3 regions of the Rhizobium sp. AB2/73 genome follow, and region 1 is predicted to be linked to each of the others. Evidence: predicted binding sites of a transcription regulator. Region 1 holds the regulator's gene; each other region holds the start of a gene.

Region 1 (10,383 bases):
CCGACCTGGCGGGTCATCAAGGAACTGCCCTCTACCATCCGCACGCTTCTTTCGGGCGGCGACAATGCCGTCCTGCAGATGGTCATTCGCCTGATCGAAGCTGGCGGGGTTCGCGTCGTGGGTGCGCATGAAATCGCACCGGATCTCTTGGCGACGACCGGCCCGCTTGGAAAAATCTCGCCGGTGGAAGAGGATCTGCGCGATATCGCTCAGGGCGCGAAGGCGGCGGATGCACTGGGGCTCCTGGATGTCGGGCAGGGCGCGGTCAGCGTCGGCGGCCGCGTTGTTGCGCTCGAAGGCGCCGAGGGTACCGATAAGATGATCGAGCGAGTTGCCGAGCTGCGCGCAGCAGGACGCATCTCGACGCGCCGGCGCGGCGTGCTCGTCAAGCTCTGCAAACCGCAGCAGGATATTCGGGCCGATCTGCCCTCGATCGGCGTTTCTACAGTGTCGAATGCCAAGAAGGCTGGCCTGGGCGGCGTCGCAGTCGAAGCCGGCAGGGCCTTGATCCTTGATCGGCAAGCGGTGATCGCTGCCGCCGATGAGGCCGGTATTTTCGTCTGCGGCATCGACCGCGGCCTGAGCGCGGAGGGCTTCATGTGAGCGCAGCGTCTTTGAAGCTTGCCGTCGTTGCCGGCGAAGTCTCCGGCGATCTGCTGGGCGGCGATCTCGTCGCAGCCCTGAAGCGACGCCATGATGGTCCGGTCGAGCTAGTGGGGGTCGGTGGCGAGGCACTGGAGGCGCAGGGCCTGCGCTCGCTCTTCGATTATTCCGAACTCTCGATCATGGGTTTCATTCAGGTCATCAAGCGGTTGCCAAAGCTGCTGGCCCGCATCCGGCAGACGGCGGATGCGATTATTGCTGCAAAGCCGGACGTGCTTGTGATCATCGACAGCCCCGATTTCACCCATCGCGTTGCCAAGCGGGTGCGCAAGGCGTTGCCCGATCTGCCTGTTATCGATTACGTCTGCCCCAGTGTCTGGGCGTGGAAAGAATATCGCGCACAGCAGATGCTTGCCTATGTCGACCATGTGCTGGCCGTCTTGCCGTTCGAACCTGCTGCCATGAAGCGCCTGGGCGGTCCGGCAACCACTTATGTCGGCCACCGCCTGACGGTCGATGCCAATCTTGTGGAGACGCGACGTCAGCGCGCCTTGCGCGGTCTGGCCGGCGCTCATGTGGCAAAGACGATCCTGCTTTTGCCCGGATCGCGTGCATCGGAGATCCGGCATCTCCTTCCGGTTTTTGAACGGGCTACCGAAGAACTTAGCCGGAGAAATGATAATGTTCATTTTCTGCTGCCGACCGTGCCGCGGCAGGAGGCGGTGGTTCGCTCTTTGACGGCTAATTGGCAGGTCAAGCCGGATATACTCGTCGGCCAGGATGCCAAATGGAGTGCCTTTGCCAAGGCGGATGCCGCCATGGCAGCCTCCGGAACCGTAATCCTGGAGCTTGGGCTGGCGGGCGTTCCCGTAGTCTCGACCTATAAGACGGAATGGCTGGCGAAATTCGTGCTGTCGCGCATCAAGATCTGGACGGCCGCCTTGCCGAACCTCATCGCAGACTATGCCGTTCTGCCTGAGCTCATCAACGATGTTCTGCGGCCGGGCATGCTGGCACGTTATATGGAGCGCCTGTCGAGCGACACGCCGGAGCGTGCGGCGATGCTTGCTGGCTACGATCTGGTCTGGGAACGGATGCAGACAGAGGAGCCGCCCGGCGACAAGGCTGCGCAGATTGTTCTGGACGTTCTAGCCCATAAAAAAACCGGTCATCTCTGACCGGTTTTTTTGTTTCAATACCGAAGCTTAACGCTTGGAAACAGGTACATATTCGCGCAGCGGAGCGCCGGTGTAGAGCTGGCGCGGACGGCCGATGCGCTGATGCGGATCCTCGATCATTTCGTTCCACTGGGCGATCCAGCCGACGGTGCGGGCAAGAGCAAAAAGAACGGTAAACATGGTCGTGGGGAAGCCGAGAGCCTTCAGCGTGATGCCGGAATAGAAGTCGACGTTCGGGTACAGCTTCTTCTCGATGAAATATTCATCGGTGAGAGCGATGCGCTCCAGCTCGATCGCGATGTCGAGCAGCGGGTCGTCCTTGATACCGAGTTCGCCGAGAACCTCGTGCGCCGTCTTCTGCATGATCTTGGCGCGCGGATCGTAGTTCTTGTAGACGCGGTGGCCGAAGCCCATCAGGCGGAAGGGATCGTTCTTGTCCTTGGCGCGGGCGATGAATTCCGGAATGCGGTCGACCGTGCCGATTTCGTTCAGCATGTTCAGCGCAGCTTCGTTGGCGCCGCCGTGAGCCGGTCCCCAGAGGCAGGCAATGCCTGCAGCGATACAGGCAAACGGATTGGCGCCGGAAGAGCCTGCCAGACGAACCGTCGACGTGGAAGCATTCTGCTCGTGATCGGCATGCAGGATGAAGATGCGGTCCATGGCACGGGCAAGTACCGGATTGACCACATATTCTTCGCACGGAACGGCAAAGCACATACGCAGGAAGTTCGACGCGTAGTCGAGGTCGTTCTTCGGATAAACGAAGGGCTGGCCGATATGGTACTTGTACGCCATGGCGGCAAGCGTCGGCATCTTGGCGATCATGCGCAGGCTTGCGACCATGCGCTGGTGCGGATCGGTGATGTCGGTGGAGTCGTGATAGAAGGCGGAGAGCGCGCCGACACAGCCGCACATGACGGCCATCGGATGTGCGTCGCGGCGGAAGCCGGTGAAGAAGCGCGACATCTGCTCGTGCACCATCGTATGGTGGGTCACGCGATAATCGAAGTCCTTCTTCTGCGCTGCCGTTGGCAGTTCACCGTAGAGAAGGAGGTAGCAAACTTCGAGGAAATCGCCGTGTTCGGCCAGCTGATCGATCGGATAGCCGCGGTGCAGCAGAACGCCTTCGTCGCCATCGATATAGGTAATGCTCGACTCGCACGACGCGGTGGAGGTGAAACCAGGATCGTAAGTGAAAGTGGAGGTGTTCTTATAAAGGGCACCAATATCAATGACACTCGGGCCGATGGTTCCGGTCTTGACCGGCAGGTCCACCGTCTTTTCACCCCAAGTTAGTTTCGCGCTTTGTTCCGTCATGCTGATCCTCCAAGATTTGGCGGGATTGACGCCATAAAAAGCGCCAAAAGGTTAAGCGACTACCGACTAGCTATATGATCCAGAGCCTAATGCCAAGTTATCCTAACGCTGAATTGTGCAATGCAGTATCAACTTTTGGGCACTGCAGAAGCGCCTTTAATTATGTTAGGCGGCGAAACCGGCCCAATTGAGCCTGCTTGCGTCGATTTTGGTTGAATTCACCGCCTGCTGACGGCAAAAATCGCGCGAAAGCTGTAGTTTTGCGTGGGGACGGCGGCGAGTGCCTAATTTGGAGGCATCCGAGCAGCGGAAAGAGGGTGGGGACGTCGCTGCGCTCTCGCAGCCTCGCCCTGTTGTTGCCACGAATACCTTCCCCGCCGAAGTGCCGCGAGGGGAACGGACGCAGGACCAGACGCGGCTGACATCCCGGCTGTTGCGGATATCAAGCCGCATTCGGCTTGGCACCTTCAGATTGATTGAAGAGGAGGCGGCTCATGGTCGCGCGATCCTGCTCGCGCCGATCTATATGGGCCTTGGTGCAATTTTCTGGTTCAAGGCTGGCAGCGATCCGCCTCCACAGGCTGTTCTTGCAGGCCTGTTGGTCTTTACCTGTGGCTTTGCGCTCATGCGGGAGGCAGGCAGGCTGTTTCGCCATCTGCTTTTTGCAGGCATGCTCCTTTGCCTGGGCATGGCGCTGGCGCAATGCGAGAGCTGGCGGGTTTCTACCGTCATGCTCGATTCGGTCGTGACCACGACCGTGACCGGTCAGATCGAACGACGGGAATCCTATGACAATGGACGCTGGCGCTATGTCATTCGTGTCGAGGCAACGGAAAAACCTTCCATTCGCCGCGCGCCGCAGCGGGTTACGATCTTCGTGCGCAAGCAGGCGGAGCCGTTCGATCTCGGTGATCGCATCCAGGGTAGGGCGCGGTTGACGCCGCCGGCCGGACCGGCCTTGCTTGGCCTCAATGATTTCGCCTTCAGTTCCTATTTCAATGGTATCGGTGCGAACGGCTTTGCCTACGGAATGCCGAAATTATTGTCTCCGGCCGGTGATAATGCCGCCGGTTCTCTGATGGATATGGCCGATATCTGGCTCGCCGGCCTGCGCAACAGCATAGGCGACAGGATCAGGCAAACCTTGCCGGGAGATACCGGCGCCTTTGCAGCGGCGCTTGTCACCGATGAGCGACGTGCGATCTCGAAGGATACGACCGAAGCCCTGCGAATTGCCGGCCTGACCCACATCATTGCAATTTCCGGCCTCAACATGGCGCTATCGGCCGGCATCTTCTATGTCGGTCTGCGATATCTGTTCAGCCTGTTTCCCGGTGTCGCGCAGGCTTGGCCGACCAAGAAGTTCGCAGCCCTCGGCGCGCTTCTCACTGTTACGGCCTATTATCTCATCTCCGGCTTCGGCGTGTCTGCCGAGCGTGCCTTCATCATGATGGCGATCATGCTTGTGGCCGTGCTTTTCGATCGGCCATCGATCAGTCTGCGCAACGTCGCACTTTCTGCCATTGTCATTCTTGTACTGTCGCCGTCGCAAGTGCTCGGCCCGAGCTTCCAGATGTCTTATGCCGCAACGCTGGCGCTGGTGTCGGGCTATTCGCTCTGGAAACGGCGGCGGCATCGTGAAAACATCCTGCCGCGCCTCCGTGTACTAAGTCCGCTATTGTTCGTCACGCGTTTCTTCGCAGGCGTGACGTCGACTTCGTTCATCGGTGGCGCATCGACCGCTATCTTCTCGATCGAGCATTTTCACCGATTGGCGACATATGGGCTTGCTGCCAATCTCGCCGCTATGCCCATCGTCTCCTTCATCGTCATGCCATTCGGCATGGCGGCGATGCTGCTCATGCCGCTCGGTCTCGACGGGCCTTTCTGGAAAGTCACCGGAGAGGGACTGGAACTCGTTATCATGATCGCAAGAACCGTAGCCGGTTGGGGAGGCGATATTACCTTCGGTCGCCAGCCGGCCTGGCTGATGCCGACATTCATTATCGGCTTCCTGATCATGAGCATATTGCGGACCCGGCTTCGCCATCTGGGCCTGCTATTATCGCTCTTGTCCATGGGCTTGGCGGCATTCGGACCTGGCGTACCGAAACCCGACCTGATGATCTCCGAAGATGGCGTCCTGGTCGCGTTGCGCCAGGACGATATACTCGCGACCAATCGCGAGAGACCGCAGGCCTTCATTTTCGAACAATGGCAAAAGGCACTGGTCGCGGCGGACCATCAGCCTCCGACTATGCTCCCGGCTGACAGCCGACTTCCACAAATCGGTAAGGCAGATCGTTATAAGCGATTGAACAGTGAAGAACAGAAGGCGGTCCGCGTCGCAATGGAGGAGGCCTTGGACCGTACCATGCAGGGCAGTTTCGCCTGCCAGAAAGGAGCATGGTGCGCGGCCATGCTTGAAAACGGCGCGATATTGGTCACTATCGAAAACGCGGCCTACCTGCCCGCGGCTTGCGACACGGGGAACATTATCGTGACGCCAATCCGGCTACGGCTCGACCATTGCCGTTCCGGAGCGATGCTCATAACCGGTGCGACATTGCGCAAAACCGGCTCCATCGAAATGGCGCTTACCGCAGACAAGCCCATTATCTCAGCCGCATTCGAGGATCCGCAGCGTCCGTGGACCAGGCATCGAACCTATGATTGGCGCACCGGCAAATTCGACGCGCCAATTGCGCCAGCGTCACCCGCCGTCGACAATTCACCGGTCAGTGATAGCGACGAATAAGGCCAACGAGCTTGCCTTGAACTTTGACGCGGTCCGGTCCGAAGATGCGGGTTTCATAGGCCGGGTTTGCGGCTTCCAGCGCGATGGAGGCACCCTTGCGGCGGAAGCGCTTCAGCGTCGCTTCTTCGTCGTCGACGAGTGCAACGACGATATCGCCGGGATTAGCCGTCGTCGAATTGCGGATGATGACCGTGTCGCCGTCGAAAATTCCGGCATCGATCATCGAATCCCCTCGAACTTCAAGCGCATAATGTTCGCCGGATCCGAGCATGTCGGCGGGAACGGTAATATCGTGCGTATTGTTCTGGATGGCTGAGATCGGAACGCCGGCAGCGATGCGGCCCATCACCGGCACCGATGCCGAGCTATTGTGATCGTCATTTGCCACCTTCGACGGAGCGGGCGGGGCAACGGGCTGCGGCTTGCCGAGGCTGCCCTCGATAACGCTCGGTGAAAAGCCGCGGCGCTGCTGCAGGCTCGAATTATAGGCGTCGGGAAGCTTGATGACTTCGAGCGCTCTGGCCCGGTTCGGCAGCCGACGGATGAAGCCCCGCTCCTCCAGCGCCGTGATCAGGCGATGGATGCCGGATTTCGATGCCAGATCCAATGCATCCTTCATCTCGTCGAAGGATGGCGGAACACCGGATTCCTTCATGCGTTCATGAATGAAGAGAAGCAGTTCCTGCTGCTTGCGCGTCAACATCGTCTTGGAACCCCAGAATCAAGAAAAGCTGCGAAACAAATCCAGAACGGACACTATATGTTCCATATGTGTTCCGCAAGTGCTTAAATTTCGGTAAAGCCTTGTGAGGTCAGTTAAATAATTGCCATTTGCGAATGGATCGGCTCGGAACATCGGCGCGCTATATCTCCGTTAACCTGCAGAAAAATAAGAGAAATGCCGTTCTACTCGCTTCCAGGACTTTGTTGTTCAGCCCGTGCGCCGAGCATTTGGATGAACAGGCCGCGCGGCTGCATGAGCCGGCCATGGGAGAGAATCGGCAATCACGTTTGCGAGATTGCCTTCGATCCATGTCGTGTGCTCCGGGTGTTCCATGCTTCCATCTTGAATTGCGCGGGGGATGGGCGCAAATCTGCTGCCACAAGCAAACGGGAGAAGCCATGATTTCGTCTCCGCATCCGCTGGATCACCTCGTGCTGCCAACCGTCGACATCGCTTTGGCGCGCGAGCGCCTCGGCAAGCTCGGTTTTACGGTGGCTCCGGATGCGCGCCATCCCTTTGGCACACAGAATGCCTGCGTCTTTCTTGCCGATAAAACCTATTTAGAGCCTCTGGGCGTGGCATCGACGGAGCAGTGCGAGAAGAGCATCTTGGATGGCAACGTTTTCGTTGCTCGTGACCAGGCTTATCGCTTCCGGGTCGGCGAAAATGGCTTTTCGACCGTGGTATTCGGTACGGATGATGCGGTGGCGGATGACAAGCGCTTCAAAGAGGCGGCGATTTCTGCGGGACAGATGCTGGATTTCTCCCGTCCCATGAAGATGCCGGACGGCACCGAAACCACAGCCGGCTTTCGTCTTGCCTTTGCCGCTGATCTGCGTGCGCCGGATTTTCTCGCCTTCTGCTGTCAACGCATCAATCCCCTTCCGGCTGACAGAAGCGTGCTGGAGCGCCATGAAAACGGGGTGACCGGCATCGCGCGCGTGGCGCTTTCCGCGCCGCAGCCATCAGCCTATCGCCGCTTCTTTGAAGACGTTGTCGGCAACCCACAAATAACGGAGCATTCCTTCGGTTTGACCGTCAAGGCAGCTAACGCCGATCTCGAGATTTTGACGCCGGAAGGCATGGAGGCCTTCTATGACCTGCCTGTTTCTGCTGACGATCCGGGACTCAGGGCACGTGCAATCCTTTTCAAGACGCGCGATCTTTCCGTGACATCGTCGCATTTCACTGCTAACGGCGTCACCTATACGCGTAAGAACAATCGTCTATTGGCGAGGTTGGCGCCCGGTGAGGGCGCGTTGTTCGCCTTTGAGGAGACAAAATGAGCACAAATTCCGAAGTCACCGTCGGCGAGGGTGCCTCCAAGGTCCTTTTTTCCAATACTGCAAAACTGTCGCTTATCGCCGGCCCCTGTCAGATGGAAAGCCGCGATCATGCGTTCATGGTTGCGGGCGTCCTGAAGGAACTCTGCGGCAAGCTCGGCATCGGCCTTGTCTACAAGTCCTCCTTCGACAAGGCGAACCGCACATCGCTGTCGGGCAAGCGTGGCATCGGCCTGGAAAAGGCGCTGGAAGTCTTTGAAGACCTGAAGAAGGAATATGGCTTTCCGGTCCTGACCGACATCCACACGGAAGAGCAGTGCGCCATCGTTTCCAAGACGGTCGATATCCTGCAGATCCCGGCTTTCCTGTCGCGCCAGACCGATCTTCTGGTTGCCGCCGCCAAGACCGGCCGCGTGGTCAATGTCAAGAAGGGCCAGTTCCTGGCGCCATGGGACATGAAGAACGTGCTTGCCAAGCTGAACGATAGCGGCAATCGGAATATTCTTCTCTGCGAGCGCGGTGCCTCCTTCGGCTACAACACGCTGGTCTCGGATATGCGCTCGCTGCCGATCATGGCGGCGATGGGCGCGCCCGTCATCTTCGATGCGACCCATTCCGTGCAGCAGCCTGGCGGGCAGGGCGGCTCGACCGGCGGCGACCGCCGCTTCGTCGAGACACTGGCGCGCGCGGCCGTCGCCGTCGGCGTTGCCGGTCTTTTCGTCGAGACGCATGAGGATCCCGACAATGCACCGTCCGACGGCCCGAACATGGTCTATCTGAAGGATATGCCACGGCTTCTGGAGAAGCTGCTGGCCTTCGACGCCATCGCCAAGGCTTGAAACGTAGCCGGCATTCAACAGGCTGACATGAATTTACGTTACGGGCCTGCAGGAGTGCCAAATCGCGGCGCGGATCGCCATTGTAATTTCCGCGCCTTCGACTAATACGATTTAAATCGATTTATAAACCAGCGAGCAGGAAACTATCATGACCGCAATCACCGACATTATCGCCCGCGAAATTCTCGACAGCCGTGGCAATCCGACTGTCGAAGTCGATGTCTACCTCGAAGATGGCAGCTTGGGCCGCGCGGCTGTACCGTCGGGCGCGTCGACCGGCGCGCATGAAGCCGTCGAGCTTCGCGATGGCGGCAAGCGCTATCATGGCAAGGGTGTCGAGAAGGCCGTCGAAGCTGTCAACTCGGAAATCTTCGACGCCATCGGCGGCATGGACGCCGAAAACCAGATCCAGCTCGACAACATCATGATCGAACTCGACGGCACGCCGAACAAGTCACGCCTCGGCGCCAACGCCATCCTCGGTGTCTCGCTCGCCATCGCCAAGGCTGCTGCCCAGAGCGCCAACCTGCCGCTCTACCGCTATGTCGGCGGCGCTCATGCGCGCTTGCTGCCGGTTCCGATGATGAACATCATCAACGGCGGCGCTCATGCCGATAACCCGATCGACTTCCAGGAATTCATGATCCTGCCGATCGGCGCTGACTCGATCCGCGAAGCCGTCCGCATGGGTTCGGAAGTCTTCCACGTCCTTAAGAAGGAACTGGCATCGCAGGGCCACAACACCAACGTCGGTGACGAAGGTGGTTTCGCACCGGGCCTTTCCAGCGCCCCGGCAGCTCTCGACTTCATCATGAAGTCCATCGAGAAGGCCGGCTACAAGCCGGGCGACGAAATCGCTCTCGGCCTCGATTGCGCCTCGACCGAATTCTTCAAGGACGGCAAGTACGTGCTCGAAGGCGAAGGCCGCACGCTGGAATCCGGCGCCATGGCTGAATACCTCGCAGAACTCGCAGCCAAGTACCCGATCGTATCGATCGAAGACGGCATGGCTGAAGACGACTGGGAAGGCTGGAAGACGCTGACCGACTTGATCGGCAAGAAGACCCAGCTCGTCGGCGACGACCTGTTCGTCACCAATTCCGCTCGCCTGCGCGACGGTATCCGCATGGGCGTTGCCAACTCGATCCTCGTCAAGGTCAACCAGATCGGCTCGCTGACCGAAACTCTCGACGCAGTCGAAACCGCGCACAAGGCCAACTACACCGCCGTCATGTCGCACCGCTCGGGCGAAACGGAAGATTCCACGATCGCAGATCTCGCCGTTGCCACCAACTGCGGCCAGATCAAGACCGGCTCGCTGTCGCGCTCCGACCGTCTTGCCAAGTATAACCAGCTCATCCGCATCGAGGAAGCACTCGGCCCACAGGCAAAATATGCCGGCCGCTCCATCCTTCGTGGCTGATATCTGACCTGTCGGATCCATCCGGATCCACGGCAAAATTATTACTTGGATTGAACCGCGCTTTCGGGCGCGGTTTTTTGTTGGTCCCGACTGTTAGAGTCAACGGACGGTTAATCTCTACGGGTTAAATTAGCTCTAGGTGTTTGATTTGATGTGATCTTGTTCGAAGCGCATTGGCTTTCGGGAGATCGCGGAAAGCCAGAGCGTGACGAGCGAGTATGTGGACAAAGTATCATAAGAAGAGAAGGTTCGGCCGTC
Region 2 (10,383 bases), 1.9 Mb from region 1:
GCGGATTAAGAGTTCCCAGTCCCCGCGTGCAATCATCCCCGGTTTGAATTTGCTTGCTGTCGCTGCCGTGGCTTGAATTCCAGAACGACGGCTTCAAGTGCGACCTGCTGCTTTTCCTTGCCGCGTGCTCTTGCCGCGCTGGCGAGGGCGTAGAAAGTCGTGCCGATGAGCACGAGTGCTGCAATGCTTGCGATGATTGCGGCCATGATGCCGTTCCTTTCTCAAAACACTGCCCCCTTCCCGCGGTTGATGGCGCGGGAAGACGATTTCCCGAGGGAACGGTTGTTCCGTGAGTTTGTTCCAGAGCGGGTCCTGACCGGTCGTTAAGGACGATCGGTCAGGCGATGCCGGCTTTAGCGGCAGCGAGCTTCGTAACGGTGACCATACCGGTCGCGGTAGATGCAATATCCGCGACGATCTTCCGAGCGTCCGATGAGATTGCCGACTACACCGCCAGCGACTGCGCCGACAGCGGCGCCACCCCAGCTATGCGTGGCTACGCCGCCGATCAGCGCGCCGGTACCGGCGCCGATGGCCGTGCCTTTTTCCGTTGCCGTGCACGACGCCAATGCGCCGAGGAGGGCGATCGCGACGATGATCTTCTTCATGGTGTTAGCTCCCTAGTGTTGCGAGGTTTGAACAATAACCTGCGGATCAGATCCGTCCCATTAATAACAGAATGAGGACAATGACGAGAACAAGCCCGAGACCGCCCGATGGGCCATATCCCCAGGACCGGCTGTAACCCCAGCTGGGTAGTGCGCCGATCAGCAGCAGAATCAGTATCACAAGCAATACCGTACCAAGCATGATGTGTCTCCTCCATGTCCATCGCTTGAATATAACGCCAATATCGCTTTCCGATCCGGCGTTATCCTTCCAGCGCTCCAGCTCAAATCTGTTTCCAGGGAACAGGCTGAGTTCCTCAATTCTGTCCATGTAAACTTGCGTGCTCGATAATTGTTCCGGCTAAGAAATAAAAATGCGAGTAGGCAGGGGCCTGGGCTCTTAGGAAAACGTTCGTGCGGCAACCTCATATGGCCGTTGCGGGAGCGATGGGAGATCCGTTTGTATGGTTAAAATATGATTAAAATACAATGGCTTGTAGTGAACGAAACGGGAAAGGCCCGATGTCTGTGATTCGTCGGCGATTCGTTCTCTATATGGACTTGGGTTAACCGCGAGCCTCCTCCAGGTACGCCGTCAACGGTGCTGGAGGGCGAAGCGGAGCCCGGGTGAACCGCATAGATGGTGTTCTCGCCAGGCGATTGTTTAATTTGCGGCAGGTTTGTGGGAGGCTCGTCTATTCATGGCAGTGCTATTTCGCGATGCTGTTCCGACGAAATACAATATGTAGCCGTGAACAAATACGATACCTGCCCCTATCCGCGATTCGTCACCGATTCGTTCCGGCTTTGATCGATGTGTTAATGGCTGCAGCTTTTGCGTGTATTTGCTGATTCGTTATAGCTGAGCTCGTTAAAAGGTTAATCACAATCGCTGATTCGGCCGGAATTCGGGTCTCAACCATTCAGAGTCCGGTATGTCCGCGGCCGGGAAACACTAAATATTGTGGAGAACAGAAACGGAACCGCTAGGAATCTGCGATTCGTCTCCGATTCGTTCCGGCTTTGACCCGGATGTTAACGCCATCCCTTGATTCACGCGAAACTTCATTATTTACAGATCATTAACCATAGTGCGATGGGAAATTTCGCTGGCTGAGCTTTCTCCGCTTGACTCCTTTTGCGCTGGAAAAGTTGCGTAAACAAGATTCAGCATATGGTGTGAATCTTTTCATTGAAATCCATATGTAGTCGTGAACAAATAAGGAACGCAGTGGAGTCAGCGATTCGTCTCCGATTCGTTCTCAAGCTGTTCCGGAATCGCCGGGACTCGCATGGGATGCAGCCGAAATGTAGCTTACGGTTGAGGCGATCAAAGATGAAATCGATTGTTGTCGTATCTGTTTTTTCATTCGGGTCTTGCCTTTGTCACATATGGTCGTCATCTGTTCGTTTCCTCCAGGAGGAACATGCTGATCGGAAGACGGTAGTTTCTCGCCCATGCACGGACCTATGACTCAGACTTCGCAGCCCATGATCCTGAGCGGACGCGGCGTAACCGCGGTGCTCGGACCAACCAATACCGGCAAAACCCATTATGCTATCGAGCGCATGGTGGCACACGGCAGCGGCGTGATCGGCCTGCCGCTGCGGCTGCTTGCCCGCGAGGTCTATACGCGCGTTGTCGAAAAGGTCGGGGCACACAATGTCGCGCTCGTGACCGGCGAGGAAAAAATATCACCGCCCAATGCGCGCTATTCGGTCTGCACCGTCGAGGCTATGCCGCGCGAGACGCGCGCTTCCTTCGTCGCCATCGACGAGGTGCAGCTTGCCGGTGACCTGGAGCGCGGGCATATCTTCACCGACCGCATCCTGCATCTGCGCGGCCGCGACGAAACCCTGCTGCTTGGTGCCGGCACCATGCGGCCGATTCTCGAACAGCTTCTGCCAGGAATTACCGTTCTCGAACGACCCAGGCTGTCGCATCTCTTCTACGCCGGGCAGAAGAAGATCACGCGCCTGCCGCAGCGCACGGCGATCGTCGCCTTTTCCGCCGACGAGGTCTATGCGATCGCCGAGCTTATCCGCCGTCAGCGCGGTGGCGCGGCCGTCGTTCTCGGGGCGCTCAGCCCGCGCACCCGCAACGCGCAGGTGGCCCTCTATCAGGCCGGCGATGTCGAATATCTGGTTGCGACCGATGCGATCGGCATGGGGCTCAACCTCGATGTCGATCATGTCGCCTTCGCCCAGGACCGCAAGTTCGACGGCTATCAGTTCCGCAACCTTAATCCGGCCGAGCTCGGCCAGATCGCAGGTCGCGCCGGCCGCCATCTCAAGGATGGCACTTTTGGCGTGACGGGACAGGTCGATCCCTTCGACGACGAACTCGTGCGTCGGATTGAGGGACACGAATTCGATATGGTCAAGGTGCTGCAATGGCGCAGCAAGGATCTGGATTTCGCTTCGATCGCGGCGTTGCGCGCAAGTTTGGAAGACGCGCCTCGCGTGCAGGGCTTGACGCGGGCGCTGCCTGCGGTAGACCAGCAGGCGTTGGAATATCTGTCACGCGATCTGGAGATAGTCGATCTTGCCAGCAACCCGGCTCGGGTTGAGAAATTATGGGAGGCCTGTGCGCTTCCCGACTATCGGCGCATCACGCCTGCCCAGCACGCCGATCTCATTGCCGCCCTCTTTTCCGATCTCGTGCGCTATGGCACGGTGAAAGAGGATTTCCTGGCCGAACAGGTGCACCGCGCCGATCGGACTGACGGTGAGATCGACACGCTTTCGGCGCGAATCGCGCAGATAAGGACTTGGACCTATGTGTCGAACCGGCCCGGCTGGCTTGCCGATCCGACACACTGGCAAGAAAAGACGCGGGAAATCGAAGATCGATTGTCCGACGCGTTACATGAGAGGTTGACGAAACGCTTTGTTGATCGCAGGACATCTGTGCTCATGAAGCGCCTGAGAGAGAATGCGATGCTGGAAGCTGAAATCAGTGTGAATGGAGATGTCTTCGTTGAGGGACATCATGTGGGACAGTTGACCGGATTCCGGTTCACGCCTATCGCAGGGACCGAGGGGCCCGATGCCAAGGCTGTCCAGACGGCCTCGCAGAAGGCGCTGGCGCTGGAATTCGAGGCACGTGCCGCACGTCTGCATGCGGCCGGCAACGGCGATCTCGCGATCAGTGCCGATGGCCTCGTGCGCTGGCTCGGCGATCCTGTGGCACGTCTGTCGGGAAGCGATCATGTCATGCGTCCGCGCGTCATCCTGCTCGCCGACGAGCAGCTGACGGGCAATGCGCGCGATCATGTCGCCGCGCGTATCGAGCGCTTCGTGAACCACCACATCAGCACGATCCTGAAGCCGCTCGACGATTTGCAGCGTGCTGAGGATCTGCAGGGTCTTGCCAAGGGACTGGCCTTCCAGCTGGTGGAAAATCTCGGCGTTCTCTTCCGCCGGGATGTCACTGAGGAAGTGAAGTCGCTGGATCAGGATGGACGCGCCTCCATGCGCCGCTATGGCGTTCGTTTTGGCGCCTACCATATTTTCGTGCCCGCCTTGCTGAAGCCGGCTCCGGCCGAGCTCATCACGCTGCTTTGGGCGTTGAAGAATGATGGCTTGGATAAGCCCGGCTATGGCGATCTGATACCGGTTCTCGCTGCCGGCCGCACCTCGGTCGTCACCGATCCAGGCTATGAGCGCATGTTCTACAAGCTCGCCGGCTTCCGGTTCCTCGGCAAGCGCGCGGTGCGCATCGACATTCTGGAGCGCCTGGCGGACCTTATTCGTCCGCTACTGCAGTGGAAGCCCGGCCAGGCTTCGCGCCCTGACGGCGCCTATGACGGCCGTCGTTTCACCACGACGACCGCAATGCTCTCCATTCTCGGCGCAACGCTCGAGGATATGGAAGAAATCCTCAAGGGTCTCGGTTATCGCGCCGATTCGGTAAAGGCGGAGGAGGCTGTGGCTTTCCTCGCCCAGCAGGATGCGGCTGCGGCACCAGCGGCGCCGGCCGCGGACGCCGTTGCTGAAAAGGCCGACCATGACGATGCCGATGCTGCGAGTGACGAGCCGGCTAAGGAAACGGAAGCTGTCACCCAGGAAGCAGCTCCGGCTGCGGATGTCTCGGCTGAACCGGTTGCCGTAGCGACTGAGGCCGCCGAGGCTACCGAAGCTGGTGCTGTTGCCGCGGAAGCAGCCGAGCCTAAGCCGGTTCTGCTTTGGCGTCTGGGTGGTCGTAACGACAATCAGCAGCGTCAGGGTGGCCGTGGCCATGGCGATCGTCGCGGCCAGCAGGGCGAGGGCCGTGGTCACCAGGGCAATCGCCGTGGCGGCGAGCAAGCCGCCGGTGAAGGCGGTCGTGATCGTCGCGACGGACGCGACAATCGTGAAGCTCGTGGCGGCGATAAGGGGCCGCGCGGCAATCGCGAAGGCGGCCGTCCCCAGCATCAGGGCAACCGTGGCGAACGGGGCGATCGTCAGGAACGTGGCGACCGGAATGATCGCAACAATCGCGGCGCATCGCAGCCGCTACGCTTCGAAGCCAAGCCGCCGCGCAAGGAAAAGCCGATCGATCCGGATTCTCCTTTCGCCAAGCTCGCTGCCCTCAAGGAGCAGATGAAGAAATAGGCCATGACGGACGAGAAACAGCCATTTTCCGGTTCGCGCCAGCGCATCGATAAATGGCTGTTCTTTGCCCGCATGGTGAAATCCCGCTCATTGGCGCAGCTCTACGTGCAAAACGGCAGCGTCAGGGTGAATGGCGAGCGGATCGCCCAATCGAGCTTCGGCGTCAAGGCAGGCGACCGTATCGAACTCTCGCTCGAGCGGCGCGATATCGTATTGATGGTGCGGTCGGCCGGCCAACGCAGGGGGCCATTCGAGGAAGCCAGGCTGCTTTACGAAGATCTGACGCCGCCGCCGGATGAGACAAAACGTCTCACCCCGTTCGAGCAGGCGTTGCGAGCACCGGGTAGCGGCAGACCCACGAAACGAGATCGGCGCGCAATCGACCGCCTCACCGCCGACGACGATTAGAAAACTCTGCCTGTCGCAGACGGTTTTCAAGATTGTTTGTCCTTGAAATTGGCTGACAAAGTGGATACCTCACGATCAACCTGCCGGTAACCCGCCGGACGGCGCGCTTGTGCGTCACGTCCGTTCGGCTCCGTGGAAAGGTGCGACGTTCCAGGTTGCGCATCCGCGGGAACTAGAGACATTCCTGGAGTGCTTCATGACATATGTCGTGACCGACAATTGCATCCGCTGCAAATATACCGACTGCGTGGAAGTCTGCCCCGTCGACTGCTTCTACGAAGGCGAGAACTTCCTCGTCATCCATCCCGACGAATGCATCGATTGCGGTGTCTGCGAGCCGGAATGTCCTGCCGAGGCGATTAAGCCCGATACGGAGCCGGGTCTCGACAAGTGGCTGAAGGTCAATGCGGAATACGCCGCCATCTGGCCGAACATCACCGTCAAGCGCGACCCGATGCCGGAAGCCAAGGAAATGGACGGCGAGCAGGGTAAATTCGAGAAATATTTCTCGGCCAACCCCGGCGCGGGTGACTGATCGAAGGTCGTGACAGACCGTCGATAAAGGTGTAGTCGATATTGCGGAAAGCGAATCATTGCCGTTGGGCCGCTGGTCGGTCAACGTGGCCATTTTGGCGCGCGTGCAGCAAATTATTGATTTCCTCAGATTTTTGTGATAGGTTCCTCATACTGATCCACTGCGGCATTTCGCATGCCCAAAACCATCACGAAAGCAAATCAGCAATCCGTACGCGGTTTCCTTGACATATCAACGTATTGTGTTGTCGGGTCCCGGATCGCGATGGACGGGTTTCTGTTTGCATAAGTCTGGCTGGACCAGGATGAAGTGACCCGACGGTACGTCCGTCTCATCCGGGCCTGACTGACCCGGCACCCCGGCCCTCACGGGGCGCGTAACAGGGAGTTTTTGAAAAGAATGACGACCCAGCAGAAAAAACCTTCAGCAGCACGCCACGGCTTCAAGACTGGTGAAGCGATCGTTTATCCGGCCCATGGCGTCGGTACGATCACTGCGATCGAAGAACAAGAAGTCGCAGGCATGAAGCTCGAGCTGTTCGTAATCGACTTCGAGAAAGACAAGATGCGCCTGAAGGTGCCGGTGGCCAAGGCCATGAGCATCGGCATGCGCAAGCTTTCCGAGACGGATTTCGTCGAGCGTGCATTGAAGGTCGTGCAGGGCAAGGCCCGCGTAAAGCGCACCATGTGGTCGCGCCGCGCGCAGGAATACGATGCCAAGATCAATTCCGGCGATCTGATCTCGATCGCGGAGGTCGTTCGCGATCTCTATCGTGCCGAGAACCAGCCGGAGCAATCTTATTCGGAGCGCCAGCTTTACGAAGCTGCTCTTGATCGCATGGCGCGCGAAATTGCCGCCGTCAACAAGATGTCGGAAACCGAAGCCGTTCGCCTTGTCGAAACCAATTTGAACAAAGGCCCGAAGCGCGGCAAGGTCGTCGACGACGACGACTCGCAGGACGAAGCCGCATAAGGCCAAGACGCCACCATTGCTTCAAAAACCCGGCCTTCGTGCCGGGTTTTTTTCTTTGGAACCTTTTCCGTTCTGCCGCGTTTAAGCCTCGTGTTGGCGGTCGGTGTGGGTGCTCTCCTGTGGAGAAGGGGTTCCATACAGGCCGTATTGTAGACATTCACGAGGACCGGCCTATGCGTTTTCACTCGAAGCTCCCAGGCGATCTGAAGATGATTAAATTGGCAGACCCGTTCGATGAGATCGAACTAGATTAGTCATCGATGATCCGGCGATCCGGATAATCGATTTCCAATTCGCAATTTCATTCATTGATTTCCATCCGAGCAGCGATGTTCGGAAACGATGCTTGCTGCCCTTTTCGTCGACCGCGGCATAGAGACGATTTGAGGGCGAAACCCAGGAGATGCATATGACGAATATGTCTGCAGATCGGCGCATGATCAAAGTTGCGATGGCTGCTCCCTATCTCGATCGCGACGAAGAACACGATCTCGCCATACGCTGGAAAGACCACGACGATCGCGGTGCCCGCAATCAGATCGCAACCGCCCATATGCGCCTCGTCATTTCCATGGCGGGGAAATTTCGCAATTTCGGGCTGCCGATGAGCGATCTGGTGCAGGAAGGCTATGTCGGACTGCTGGAAGCGGCCGCCCGCTTCGAACCGGAGCGCGAAGTTCGCTTCTCCACCTATGCAAGCTGGTGGATCCGCGCTTCGATCCAGGATTATATCCTGCGTAACTGGTCGATCGTACGCGGCGGCACGAGCTCCGCCCAGAAAGCGCTGTTCTTCAATCTACGCCGCTTGCGCGCCAAGCTTGCCCGCAGCAATTCCAACGTCACCGTCCAGTCCATCCACGAGGAAATCGCCGTCACGCTCGGCGTCAGCCTCGCGGATGTGCAGACGATGGATGCGCGTCTTTCCAGCAGCGATACCTCACTGCAGGCACCCTCCATCTCGGGCGATTCCGAAAGCGCCGAACGCATCGATTTCCTGATCAGCGACGAACCGCTTCCCGACGAGCAGGTCTCCGATATGATCGATGGCGAGCGCCGTCGTGTCTGGCTGGCATCAGCTCTGAAGCATCTCAACGAGCGCGAAATGAAGATCATCCGGGCGCGCCGCCTAGTCGAAGATGGTGCGACGCTCGAAGAGCTCGGCGCCGACCTCGGTATTTCAAAGGAGCGCGTGCGGCAGATCGAAAGCCGCGCCATGGACAAGCTCCGCAATGCGCTTGTCGATGCGGACCCGCGCATGGCAAGCTACGCCTGAGGCAGATCTTCTCCCGGCTGGGAGCGATCTATTCCGAGATAATTTTGACCCTATCGCCCGGCACAATCGTCGCCCCGGTTGGTAGGGCATTGATCAGTTTGAACAGGTCGAGCTTGCGATCGGTGCCCATCATGCGGGCAGCGAGCGTGGTGATAGTGTCGCCAGGCTTGACGGTGACGACACGCACGCGCAACGGCTTCAGCGAGGCCGCCTCCTCCGGCGTCATATGCCGGAAGCTCGCGCGCAGGACATTGGCGGTCTGATCGAGCTGGGCGATATTTCCTTTCGGCACTGCCGTCAGGAAACGGAAGATTTGCGTGCGGTCGCGGATGACAGTCACATCGAAATCCCAGCGATCGGCGGAGGCGCGCGCTGTCGCGGCCGGCATGCCATTGACCGTGATCGACTGAATCGAATTGGGATCGAGGCCCGTGACCCAGCCGCTGGAAATATAGTTCGTCAGATTCTGGCTCTGGGTATCGGCAACGCCATCGAAACGGATGGCGATATCGCCTGGGCCAGTCGCCATGACGGCTTCGACCTTGTTGTCGATGCGGAAGTCGGGCGGCACGTCGAAGCGGATGCCAAGGCCGCCATGCAGGAAGGTCTGGCCGCGCACATAGCCTTCCTCGGGGCTGTCGCCATAGAGCAATCCATCGATGCCGTTGAGATAATAATCGCGGCCGATGTCGCCGACCTTGCCTTCCTCGCCGAATTCGCGGGCATGCGCCTTGGCAAGGTCGATGCGCTGCGGCGTGCTCGGGTGGCTCGAAAGGAAGTCCAGGCTCTGGTCGACGTCGGAATTGGCCGACATGAAGCGGCTGTAGTCTTCCATCGCGTTCAGGAAGCGAGCGGCGGCATAAGGATCGTAGCCGGCTTGGCCGAGCGTGCGGATGCCAATCTCGTCGGCCTGCAGTTCCTGCTGGCGCGAGAAGGCGGCAAGGCGCAGCTTGCCGCGGGCAAGCGCCTGCTTGCCGGCCAGATCGCTCGACAGGACTTCCGAAACGACGCGGCTGGCGATGACTTCGGCTTCCTCGCGTTTCTGTCTTTCGATGCCGTGGTTGGCGGTGACGTGCGCCATTTCATGCGCCAGCACGGCAGCGACTTCTGAAGCGTCGTTGGCGAGCGCCAACAGGCCGCGTGTCACATAGAGATAGCCACCCGGCAGCGCGAAGGCGTTGATCGAGGGAGAATTGAGAATGGTGATGCGGTAGGACTGCTGAGGATTTTCCGACACGCTGGTCAGCGCGCCGGCGATGCGGGCGACGAGCCGCTCGGTCTTGGCGTCCTTATATTCGCCGCCATAGCTTGCGAGGATACGCGGATGTTCGCGAGCGCCCATCTGCGCGCGAGGATCGTTCTTCTGCACTTCAGAAACGATCTGCGGATTGGCGGAGGGAGAAACGCTCGGCTGGTAGGATTGATCCAGCACCGTCTGGCAGCCGTTCAACATTGCCGCGGCCGTAAGGACGGGGACAAAGCGGCGCAAACGGGCTGCGACGGTCGCATCGATCCTTCGTTGTGCTCGCTTGCTCTGCTTCAGGACCTGCATCCTACTCATTTCGCTGTCATGCCGGCTCGGCGCCAAATCCGGTTGATCCTTACCGGGCCGATCATCGTGCGCCGACAAAGGTTACTTCCGCCCCCATCGATCCGCATTTACCCGGACGGTCTCCACCCCTTGCTGTAGCCGATTTTGGCACCGGTTGCATAGCGAGACTCCGTTTAAATGTGGCAGCGTTGTATTTTAGCAAGCATTTCCGAGGACTTTCAGCCGCTTCGCTAGACGAAATTAAGGCAAAACCGGCAGCAAGATGCTGCGACGCAATCAATGTTGCAGAAATGTGGTCAACGCCGGAATGCCGTCTGCCTCCAGAAAAATTTCGAGGGGCGCGGCGAGCTTGATCGTGCCGCCATCGATGAAGACGGCGTGGTCGGCGAGGCGCCGTACTTCGGTCGGATCATGCGAGACAATCAGCACCGTGTTGCAG
Region 3 (10,383 bases), 280 kb from region 1:
CGGCCTTCGTTCGACGGCAGCACGCCATCGGCGATCAGGAAGGCAGACGAACGCAGATGATCGGCAATGACGCGATGGCTTGCGCGATGCTCGCCCTCGGCCTTCACGCCGGTCGCCTCTTCCGAAGCTTCGATCAACGCGCGGAACAAGTCGATGTCGTAATTGTCATGCTTGCCCTGCAGCACTGCGGCAACGCGCTCGAGGCCCATGCCCGTGTCAATCGACGGACGCGGCAGGTCGACGCGCTGCTCCTTGGTGATCTGCTCGAACTGCATGAAGACGAGGTTCCAGATCTCGATGAAGCGGTCGCCATCTTCTTCCGGGGAGCCGGGAGGGCCACCCCATATGTGATCGCCATGATCGTAAAAGATTTCCGAACAGGGGCCACAGGGACCGGTATCGCCCATCGCCCAGAAATTGTCGCTGGTGGCGATGCGGATGATCCGGTCGTCGGAAAGGCCGGCGATCTTCTTCCACAGGTTAAAGGCGTCGTCGTCGGTGTGATAGACCGTGACCAGCAGGCGCTTGGCATCGAGGCCGAATTCCTTCGTGATCAGGTTCCAGGCAAGCTCGATGGCGCGCTCCTTGAAATAGTCGCCAAAGGAGAAATTGCCGAGCATCTCGAAGAAGGTGTGATGGCGCGCGGTATAGCCGACATTGTCGAGGTCGTTATGCTTGCCGCCGGCGCGAACGCATTTCTGCGCCGTCGAAGCGGTCGTATAGGGACGCTGCTCCAGACCGGTGAACACGTTCTTGAACTGCACCATGCCGGCATTGGTAAACATCAATGTCGGATCGTTGCGCGGCACCAGCGGGCTCGACGGCACGATCTCGTGGCCGTTTTTCTTAAAATAGTCGAGGAAGGTCGACCGGATTTCATTCACACCGCTCATAGGGGGCCCTTCAGTACTGCCGTCAACAACTTGCGTCAAAGTCAGAGGCTTTTATCGTTCGCTCCGGGCGCTGTCCAGCCGCACGAACAAAACCGGCCGCACATCCCTTGGACAATGCGGCCGGTTCCAATTTAAAGTCTCAGTCTCAGGTCGGGAACTACTCCCGAAGATCCTTATTCCCCGGAGGCGTCGCCATCATCGGCATCGGGACCGCCATTCTGCAGGAAGCGGTCGGCGATGAGACCGGCATTCTGGCGGAGCGACAACTCGATTTCACGGGCGAGATCCGGATTGTCGCGCAGGAAGAGTTTCGCATTTTCGCGGCCCTGGCCGAGGCGTTGGCTATTATAGGAGAACCAAGCGCCGGACTTTTCGACGATGCCGGCCTTGACGCCGAGATCGACCAGTTCGCCGGTCTTGGAAACACCTTCGCCATACATGATGTCGAATTCGACCTGCTTGAAGGGCGGCGCCATCTTGTTCTTGACGACCTTGACTCGCGTCTGGTTGCCGATCACCTCTTCGCGCTCCTTGACGGCGCCGATGCGGCGGATGTCGAGGCGAACCGAGGCATAGAACTTCAGCGCGTTGCCGCCCGTCGTCGTTTCCGGCGAACCGAACATGACGCCGATCTTCATACGGATCTGGTTGATGAAGATCACCATGCAGTTGGACTTGGAGATCGAAGCCGTGAGCTTGCGCAGCGCCTGGCTCATCAGACGGGCCTGCAGACCCGGCAGGCTGTCGCCCATCTCGCCTTCGATTTCGGCGCGCGGAGTCAATGCCGCAACGGAGTCGACGACGAGAACGTCGATGGCGCCGGAGCGCACCAGCGTATCGGTGATTTCGAGCGCCTGTTCGCCGGTATCGGGCTGCGAAATCAGCAGGTTTTGCAGGTCGACGCCGAGCTTGCGGGCATAGACCGGATCGAGCGCATGTTCCGCGTCCACAAAGGCGCAAATGCCGCCCTTCTTCTGCGCCTCTGCGATGGTCTGCAGCGCCAGTGTCGTCTTACCCGAGCTTTCCGGCCCGTAGATTTCGATGATGCGCCCCTTCGGCAAGCCGCCAATGCCGAGAGCGATATCGAGGCTCAGAGAGCCGGTGGAAACCGTTTCGATTTCGACCGCGTTCTCGTTCGAGCCGAGTTTCATGATCGAGCCCTTGCCGAACGACCGCTCAATTTGAGAGAGTGCCGCTTCAAGTGCCTTGCTTTTATCCACCGATTTGTCCTCTACAAGCCGCAAAGAATTCTGAGACATTCGATCCACCTTTAGGTTATTGAAGCCGCTCTAGCAATGTCGCCGCCGATGAGAATTGTGTACTCGATTTGTTCTCATATCGCAAGGGCACAACAAGCGATTGAAAGAAAAAGGTAAAATGAATTTCGTTCTATTTTTGTTTTCTTCTTTCTTCCCAGGCACTTACATGCCAGAAGCGGTGAATTGCGAGATGTTTGCGGCTCGCTCGATTCGCCTTTTCGACTGCTGAGGATAATCCTATGGCGAAAAAGATTCTCGTTCTCGGCGGCGCCCATATCGACCGGCGCGGCCGCATTTTCGGCGAGACGGCGCCCGGCGCCAGCAATCCCGGCGCATGGTTCGAGGAGCCCGGCGGCGGCGGCTTCAATGCGGCCCGAAATCTCGCTCGCCTCGGCTTCGACGTAAAGCTGATCTCGCCGCGCGGCGGCGATCCCTCCGGCGAAATGGTGGCGGAAGCGGCAAGCCATGCCGGCATCGATGACAAGCCCTTTGTCTTCCTCGATCGCAAGACGCCGAGCTATACGGCGATCCTTGAGAATGACGGCAATCTCGTCATCGCGCTTGCCGACATGGAGCTTTACAAGCTCTTCGTTCCGCGACGCCTGGCGATTCGCGCCGTTCGGGACGCGTTCGAAGAAACCGACCTCATTCTCTGCGACGCCAATCTGCCTGCCGAAACCTTAGGAGCAATTGCGGCAAGAGCTGCTCTGTGCGGCAAGCCCGTTGCCGCTATCGCCATCTCGCCGGCCAAAGTCGTGCGGCTGAAACCGAGCCTTGCCGGAATCGGCCACCTGTTCCTCAACGAGGCCGAAGCCGCGGCGCTGACCGAAATCCGTCCGGAGGATCCGCGCGAATGGGTAAATGCTTTGCGTGCGCTCGGCCTGCGCAATGGCGTGATCACCCGCGGGAAACGACCCCTGATCGCCTTCTCGCGTGATGCCATCGTCAGCCTGCAGCCGCCTGTGGTCGAAGATGTGGCCGATGTCACCGGCGCGGGAGACTCGCTGGCGTCAGGCGTTCTTTCGGCGCTGCTGGCCGGCCACGATCTCGCAGAAGCCGTCCGTCATGGGGCAGCGGCGGCAGCAATCACCGTCCAGTCCCCCTATGCGACGGCGGAAAATCTCTCTCCCGAGCTGCTAAAGGCGGCATTGGCCCTTGTTCCCGAGGCCGAAATTCTGTCATGAAGCCTGCTCAAGACGCGTATACTGTTTCAGTGAATTGGAAACGACAATGACCCAGCCTATCTCGCCCCTGCTTCCGATCTCCTATTCGAAGGAAGTCGCTGCCGCCAAGCTGCGCGGTGCACCGATCGTCGCCCTGGAATCGACGATCATCACCCACGGCATGCCCTATCCGGGCAATATCGAGATGGCCCGCAGCGTTGAGGCGATCATCCGGCAGGAAGGCGCTGTTCCGGCGACTATCGCCGTCATTCACGGTACGCTGCATATCGGTCTTGAGCCGGAAGAGCTGGAAGCCCTCGCCAAGACGGAAGGTGCGATGAAGGTTTCGCGCGCCGACATCGCCTTTGCGATCGCTGAGCGCCGCACCGGCGCGACCACCGTTGCCGCCACGATGATTGCCGCCGCCCGCGCCGGCATCAAGGTGTTCGCCACCGGCGGTATTGGCGGCGTGCATCGCGGCGCCGAAGAGAGCTTCGATATCTCGGCCGATCTTGAAGAGCTCGCGCGCACGGGTGTCATCGTCGTCTGCGCCGGCGCCAAGGCGATCCTCGACATTCCGAAGACCTTGGAAGTGCTGGAAACCCGCGGTGTTCCGGTCGTCACCTACGACAGCACCGAGTTCCCGGCCTTCTGGTCGCGCTCATCCGGGCTCACGAGCCCTTTGACGCTGAATAGCCCCGCTGCGATCGCCAACTTCCAGACGACACGCGAACAGCTCGGCATCGATGGCGGCATGCTGATCGCCAATCCGGTTCCGGAAGCCGACGAGATCCCGCGTGAGGAGATGGAAATCTACATCGAGCGCGCACTCGACAGCGCTGAGCGGGATGAGATCAGCGGCAAGGCGGTTACGCCCTATCTGCTGAGCACGATCTTCGACATTACCGAAGGCCGCAGCCTCAAGACCAACATCGCGCTTGTCGAAAACAATGCGCGCCTGGCCGCCGAGATCGCCGTCGCGCTCGCGGAATAATCAGACAAGCAGCTATGAGAGTGGCCGGGCGCGTCAGAAGATCGCCCGGCCCTTTGTTTCAGGTAAGCGTGAACAGGCCCAAGGCGTCGCGCAATTCGGCAAGTGTCGCCTCCGTCCGCTCCCTCGCTTTTCTCGTCCCCTCTCGCACGACTTCCATGACATAGTTCGGTTCGGCTGCATAATGCGCGCGGCGTTCGCGGATCGGCGCGAACAGCGCTTGCAGGATGTCCTCAAGATGTCTCTTCAAGGTGACGTCTCCGAGGCCGCCACGCCGATAATGCGCCTTCATCTCTTCGACCAACTGCCGATGCTCGCAAAAGGCATCGAGATAGGTGAAGACGACGTTTCCCTCAACCTTGCCCGGATCGCCGACGCGCAGGTGATGCGGATCGGTGTACATGCGTCGCACTGCATCCCTGATCTCACCAGGCGATGCCGAAAGCGGGATCGCATTGCCCTGCGATTTGCTCATCTTCGCCTTGCCGTCGACGCCCGGAAGGCGCCCGACTTTTGGCACCATGGCTGCAGCCTCGACGAGAACGTCTCGCCCGATCTGCCGATTGAGACGGCGAACGATCTCGTTGGTCTGCTCGATCAATGGCGCCTGATCTTCGCCGACGGGAACGACCGTCGCCTTGAAGGCCGTGATATCGGCGGCTTGCGCGACCGGATAGCAGAGAAAGCCGGCCGGCACATCGCGTTCGAAGCCGCGCAGCTGGATCTCCGTCTTGATCGTCGGATTTCGCTCCAGGCGGCTGACCGTGACGAAATTCAGATAGAGCAGCGTCAGCTCCGCCAGCGCCGGCAAGGCGGATTGTACGCAGATCGTCGTCAGCGTTGGATCGATGCCGACGGCTAGGTAGTCCGTGGCGACTTCAAGGACGTTGCGCCGAACCTTTTCGGGATCATGGGCATTGTCGGTCAGCGCTTGGGTATCCGCCAGGAGCAGGAATTGCTCGTGGCTATGCTGAAGCGCAACGCGGCTTTTCAGCGAGCCGACGTAATGGCCGAGATGGAGTGGACCTGTCGTCCGGTCGCCCGTCAGGATGACAGGGCGGGTATCGATAGGGGAAAACATTTCGTTGCTCCGCAAAAGGAGCCGCCGCAATCGGGAAGGAAAACGGAATGGACCATGCCTGCCGGATCACGGCGGCAGGGTCGATTTCAAGACATGACGACTGCCGCTCCTAGAAGGAGCGCCACCACATTTGGCAAACGGGCTTGGCAAGGTCGATCATGGGCGGTTGATTACACCGTTGCGCCACAATCGGCAACATGGAGAGGTGCGAAACGCCTCAGACTTAGTTCTTGTCCAGCGTCTCGCGCACGACGACGGCAAGCTGCTTCAGCGAGAACGGCTTCGGCAGAAAGCCGAATTGCGCATCGGCCGGCAGATTGCGGGCAAAGGCATCCTCGGCGTAGCCCGAAACGAAGATGAATTTCAGGTCCGGATATTTCTTGCGCAGTTCGCGTAGCAGCGACGGACCATCCATTTCCGGCATGACGACATCCGATACGACGACATCGACCTGACCGTCGAGCTCGTCCATGATATCCAGCGCCTCGACGCCGGAGCCGGCCTCGTAGACGGTGTAGCCGCGCGTCTCGAGCATGCGCTTGCCGCCACGGCGTACCGCCTCTTCGTCCTCGACAAGCAGAACGACTGCGGACTTGCCGGTGAGATCGGCCGGCTCTTCCGTAGATGCGGCGACACCCGCACCCTGATCCATTGCCGTAACATCACGGCTTTCCGCCGCTTTCGCTTCCGTTACCGAAGGCATTTCCACGATGTGGCGCGGCAGGAAGATGCGGAAGGTCGTTCCCTTGCCCACTTCCGATTCCGGCTGAATATAACCGCCGGACTGCTTGATGATGCCGTAGACCATGGCAAGTCCGAGACCGGTGCCCTTGCCGACTTCCTTCGTCGTGAAGAAGGGCTCGAAGATCTTGTCCATGATCTCCGGCGCGATACCGGTTCCGGTATCGCTGACCTCCACGAGCACCATGTCTTCATGCGGAAGATAGGGATAGTTGAAGGCACTGACATCCGCCGCACGCAGATTGCGGGTGCGCAGCGTCAGCGTGCCGCCGCCCGGCATGGCGTCGCGGGCATTGACGCAGAGGTTGATCAGCACCTGCTCGAATTGCGAGAGATCGGTTTTCACCGGCCAGAGATCACGGCCATAATCAACATCCAGCTTGACATGCGTACCGGACAGCAGCCGGTCCACAAGCATGCGGAGATCGCCGATCACATCTGTCAGATTGAGAACCGTTGGCCGCATGGTCTGCTTGCGGGAGAAGGCGAGCAGCTGCCGCACCAGCACGGCTGCGCGATTGGCATTGCGTTTGATTTCCATCAGATCCGCAAAGCTGGCATCGGAGGGCCGCGCCTGCAGCAGCAGATGATCGGACGACAGCAGGATCGCCGTCAGAACGTTGTTGAAGTCATGCGCGATGCCGCCTGCAAGCGTGCCGACGGCATTGAGCTTCTGCGTTTGCGCCATCTGGGTCTCGAGCGCCTTCTGCTCTGTCACCTCGACCGCATAGACGATGGCAGCCTCTTCCGGCGCCTCGTCGGTCTGGTCGATGACGGCATTGACGTAGAAGCGGAAATGCCGCGTCTCGTCTTTCGGATTGCGGGAGTCGATCGGCGGAATGTCGCCCTGCCGGTCCTTGGCTGCCGCCAGCGCCTGCTGCAGCTGCGGCCGATCACTTTCGTTGACGACGCTCTCGAGGGCCGCACCGCGCTCGATATCGTCGCGCGAGACCAGATCCGAAAAGAGTTTCAGGAAGGGCGCATTCGTCCGCAGAATGCGGCCGTTGCCATCCACGGACGCGATCGCCATCGGCGTATTGTTGAAGAAGCGGCTGAAACGCATCGCGGCGGCGGAGGCCGATTGCTCGGTATCCCCACCGTTCTGGCGGGTCAGGACGATGGTGCGGCTCTCGCCCGGAGCGCCGTCGCGCATCGACGTGACGCTGTGGACGATCTGAACGGGCAGGCTCTGGCCATTGGACCGGCGCAGATCGAGATCGAGCGTCACTGTCTTTTTCAATCCCGGCTCGGCCTGGACGGACTGGATGAGCGCCAGCCCCTCGCCGGCCACCAGATCGCCGATCGTCATCGAACCCGGCACGAACTTGGTCAGGTCGAAGCCCAGCCATTCGGCAAGCGTCGCATTGAGATAGAAGATTTCACCCTTGCGTCCGGCGGAGAAAAAACCGGCCGGCGCGTGGTCGAGATAGTCGATCGCGTTCTGCAGTTCCTTGAAGAAGCGTTCCTGGTCGTCACGCTCGGAGGTGATATCGGTGATCTGCCAGATATGCAGTGCCTTGTTGGCGCCTTGCTCGGCCGGCAGCACCCGCGCTTTCAGCCGGTACCAATGCGCGCCATTGCCGCCTCCGTCCATCGGGCCGAGCGGCTTTAGCAGGCGAAACTCTTCCGACCCCTCGTTACCATCGCGCAGGCCATTGGCAAGACGATAGAGAGCCTCGTTGGACTCGCGATTTCGCGACAGGAGCATCTCCAGCGACTGCACTTCCGTCGCCTTGGTTGCCCCCGTCAACCGGCCATAGGCGGCATTCGCGTAGACGATGCGGCCCTTCTCGTCGGTGATCAGCGTCCCGTCGGGATGGCTGTTGAGGAAGGACCGCGCCAGGCTGTCGGACTGCGGCTGAGGCATGACCTCGACGAAACCGATGATCGAAGAGACCAGGAAAAAGATGCCGACCATGGCCAGAATGCCAAGGCCGCCGAGAACCGCTTCATTATCCAGCTGGTTCTTGAAGACGACGAAGGCCGCTGCCGCGGCCACGAGAACAAGCGCGAGCAGGATGATGCGCAGCACGGTTCCAGAACGAACTCCGCGATCCACCAGCGGCACGCTATACTCGTCGGACGGACGCTGCTTCGTCATAAACCCCTCGTATCGGCCGTTCTCCTCGCGACATGTCATACACCTTGGCGTCGCCGGAGTCGGACCTTTCGAATCTTCTTTATCAATTTGCGTCATCCGCAAAAAGCTTTGCCGGACCAGAAAGACTTGAATTCACAAGCAATAGAATACAACAGCCTGCAATCGCATCTTGTCTCCGGCGCAATCCTGTTCATATGATCGCGATATAGAAGGGTCACGGTCAAAGCATTACCCGCGACAGTTGCGCCCACTGCATAATTCCTTAGATTGGATTCGATTTAAGAGTAAAATTATGCAGTGGATTTAAAGTACTACAGCGACCTTTGCGCGTCACATCTGGCGCGCGGCGCTGTAAACCGCGACATCGGGGACAATTACGGAGTATCTCGATATGTTGGATGATATCGCCGGAGCCTATGGCAGCCGCTTCTTTCTCGCAGCCGGTGGAGTTGGCATTGCCCTGCTCGTACTCATTGGCATTCTGTGGATCATGCGCAACCGAGCGCCTTCTCCCTTCGTGCGCGGCGGCAAGAACCGTCAGCCTCGCCTGCAGGTGCTGGATGCCGCCGCCGTCGATGCCCGCCGCCGTCTCGTGCTCGTCCGACGCGATGGGATCGAGCATCTGATCATGATCGGCGGCCCAACGGATATCGTCATCGAATCGGGCATTTCCGATGGCACCCGGGCTGGAACCGCGGCGACGCCGGTCGATACCCCCATGGCATTTGAAGAGAAGCAGTCGCGGCTGCAGAGGGAGGCTGCGGTGGAAGTTCCTCCCGCAGCGCTTCCGCAGCGCCAGCAATCCGCCGAAGACAAGATCGAAGCTTATTTGCGCAACGAACCCCGCCTTGCGCCTGCAACGGAACCCGCTCCAGTGCCGCAGGTGGCCGAGCACCCACAAGCCGCCCCTGTCAAGCCGCCGCAACCGACCCAACAACCCGCTCCGGCAATCAGCGAGACTGAGGCAGCCGACATACTGGATGCTGCTCGCCACGTTGTCCTGCCGCAGCAGCAGCCTGCTCCCGCGCGCCAGGCGGCAGTCGAATCCACCGTCGCATCGGCGCCGGCGCCTGCTGCCGAGCCGGGCAACGATTTCCAGCGCATCCTCGAAGCGGAAATGTCGAAGAACCTGACCGCCGAACGGATCATTCCGAACGCGCCGGCACCCCGGCAGGTGCAGCAGCAGCCAAATGCCGCGCCATCCCCCGTCTCAAACCCCGCAAAACGCGTCGAACCCGAACTTGCACCGCTGACCGGAGCCGACAGCGCCCTTCAGAAAGAAGTCGCTCGCATCTTCGGGGAAATGAGCGTCAGCCGCGACAAATAGGGCGCGTCCTCTCAACCGCCGGAATGAAAAAAGGCACGACGGATATCCCCGTCGTGCCTTTGTTCTATAAGCCCGGTCGAAACCGAAGCGCCATTCACTCGTCGCGATAAACCTTCTCGCGGCGCTCGTGGCGTTCCTGTGCCTCGATCGACAAGGTGGCGATGGGACGGGCGTCCAGACGCTTCAAGCCGATCGGCTCGCCGGTTTCTTCGCAATAGCCGTAAGTACCATCTTCGATACGCTGCAAGGCGGCATCGATCTTGGAAATGAGTTTACGCTGGCGGTCGCGAGCCCGAAGTTCGATGGCCCTGTCGGTTTCCGAGGAAGCCCGATCAGCAAGATCGGGATGATTTGCGCTTTCTTCTGCAAGATGATCCAGGGTTTCGCGCGCTTCTCTAAGGATGTCGTTTTTCCATGCTATCAGCTTCGCTCGAAAATAAGCTCGCTGGTTCAGATTCATGAACTCCTCGTCTTCCGAGGGCACATAGTTGCTAAGATCGATCTTCTCACTCAACGCGATTCTCCTGAAGAACATCTCATATGGCTGGGGTGTATATCCCAACCAATAGTACCGATTCAAGCCAAATAGATGCTGTCAACTGATTTTTAAATTTGTCATAAAATTCGGCTAAGGGTCTATTTTTTCATCACTTCTTCTCGCCAGCCCCGATTCTCCGCGCTCGTAACCTTCCCGTGAAGGCGAGGCATTTCGCGCTCTTGCGGATCGCCTCGCAGTTGACGGCGCATGCGAACAGACGCTACCTCATTGGGGAAATCGAGCCCCGGAATTTCGCCATGACCAGAATTTCGCCGCCGCCGTCCAGGAT

What was found. Region 1 encodes LexA, which represses DNA repair genes until DNA is damaged. Its sites were predicted from a motif close to TGTTCNNNNTGTGTTCNG; they were not measured.
Region 2: I8E17_RS16000 (helicase-related protein) is a predicted target of LexA. The motif match lies at 1,820-1,837, and genes of this name have one in related genera.
Region 3: recA (recombinase RecA) is a predicted target of LexA. The motif match lies at 2,279-2,296, and genes of this name have one in related genera.

What each region holds. Positions count from the first base shown of each region.
Region 1 covers NZ_CP067071.1:1,384,725-1,395,107, forward strand. The annotation lists gene I8E17_RS07000 (LpxI family protein) at 1-603, shown strand, start outside; gene lpxB (lipid-A-disaccharide synthase) at 600-1,781, shown strand; gene gltA (citrate synthase) at 1,809-3,098, opposite strand; gene I8E17_RS07015 (ComEC/Rec2 family competence protein) at 3,388-5,856, shown strand; gene lexA (transcriptional repressor LexA) at 5,837-6,559, opposite strand; gene I8E17_RS07025 (VOC family protein) at 6,979-7,866, shown strand; gene kdsA (3-deoxy-8-phosphooctulonate synthase) at 7,863-8,702, shown strand; gene eno (phosphopyruvate hydratase) at 8,851-10,125, shown strand; gene I8E17_RS07040 (septum formation initiator family protein) at 10,344-10,383, shown strand, end outside.
Region 2 covers NZ_CP067071.1:3,254,059-3,264,441, reverse strand. The annotation lists gene I8E17_RS16015 (hypothetical protein) at 33-206, opposite strand; gene I8E17_RS16010 (YMGG-like glycine zipper-containing protein) at 354-608, opposite strand; gene I8E17_RS16005 (DUF3309 family protein) at 655-810, opposite strand; gene I8E17_RS16000 (helicase-related protein) at 2,079-5,204, shown strand; gene I8E17_RS15995 (RNA-binding S4 domain-containing protein) at 5,208-5,612, shown strand; gene fdxA (ferredoxin FdxA) at 5,809-6,147, shown strand; gene I8E17_RS15985 (CarD family transcriptional regulator) at 6,547-7,119, shown strand; gene I8E17_RS15980 (RNA polymerase factor sigma-32) at 7,529-8,392, shown strand; gene I8E17_RS15975 (M48 family metalloprotease) at 8,421-9,845, opposite strand; gene I8E17_RS15970 (ATP-binding cassette domain-containing protein) at 10,221-10,383, opposite strand, start outside.
Region 3 covers NZ_CP067071.1:1,668,869-1,679,251, forward strand. The annotation lists gene alaS (alanine--tRNA ligase) at 1-893, opposite strand, end outside; gene recA (recombinase RecA) at 1,067-2,152, opposite strand; gene I8E17_RS08420 (carbohydrate kinase family protein) at 2,392-3,336, shown strand; gene I8E17_RS08425 (pseudouridine-5'-phosphate glycosidase) at 3,383-4,309, shown strand; gene trpS (tryptophan--tRNA ligase) at 4,368-5,387, opposite strand; gene I8E17_RS08435 (PAS domain-containing sensor histidine kinase) at 5,611-8,229, opposite strand; gene I8E17_RS08440 (flagellar biosynthetic protein FliO) at 8,621-9,556, shown strand; gene dksA (RNA polymerase-binding protein DksA) at 9,651-10,070, opposite strand; gene I8E17_RS08450 (histidine phosphatase family protein) at 10,352-10,383, shown strand, end outside.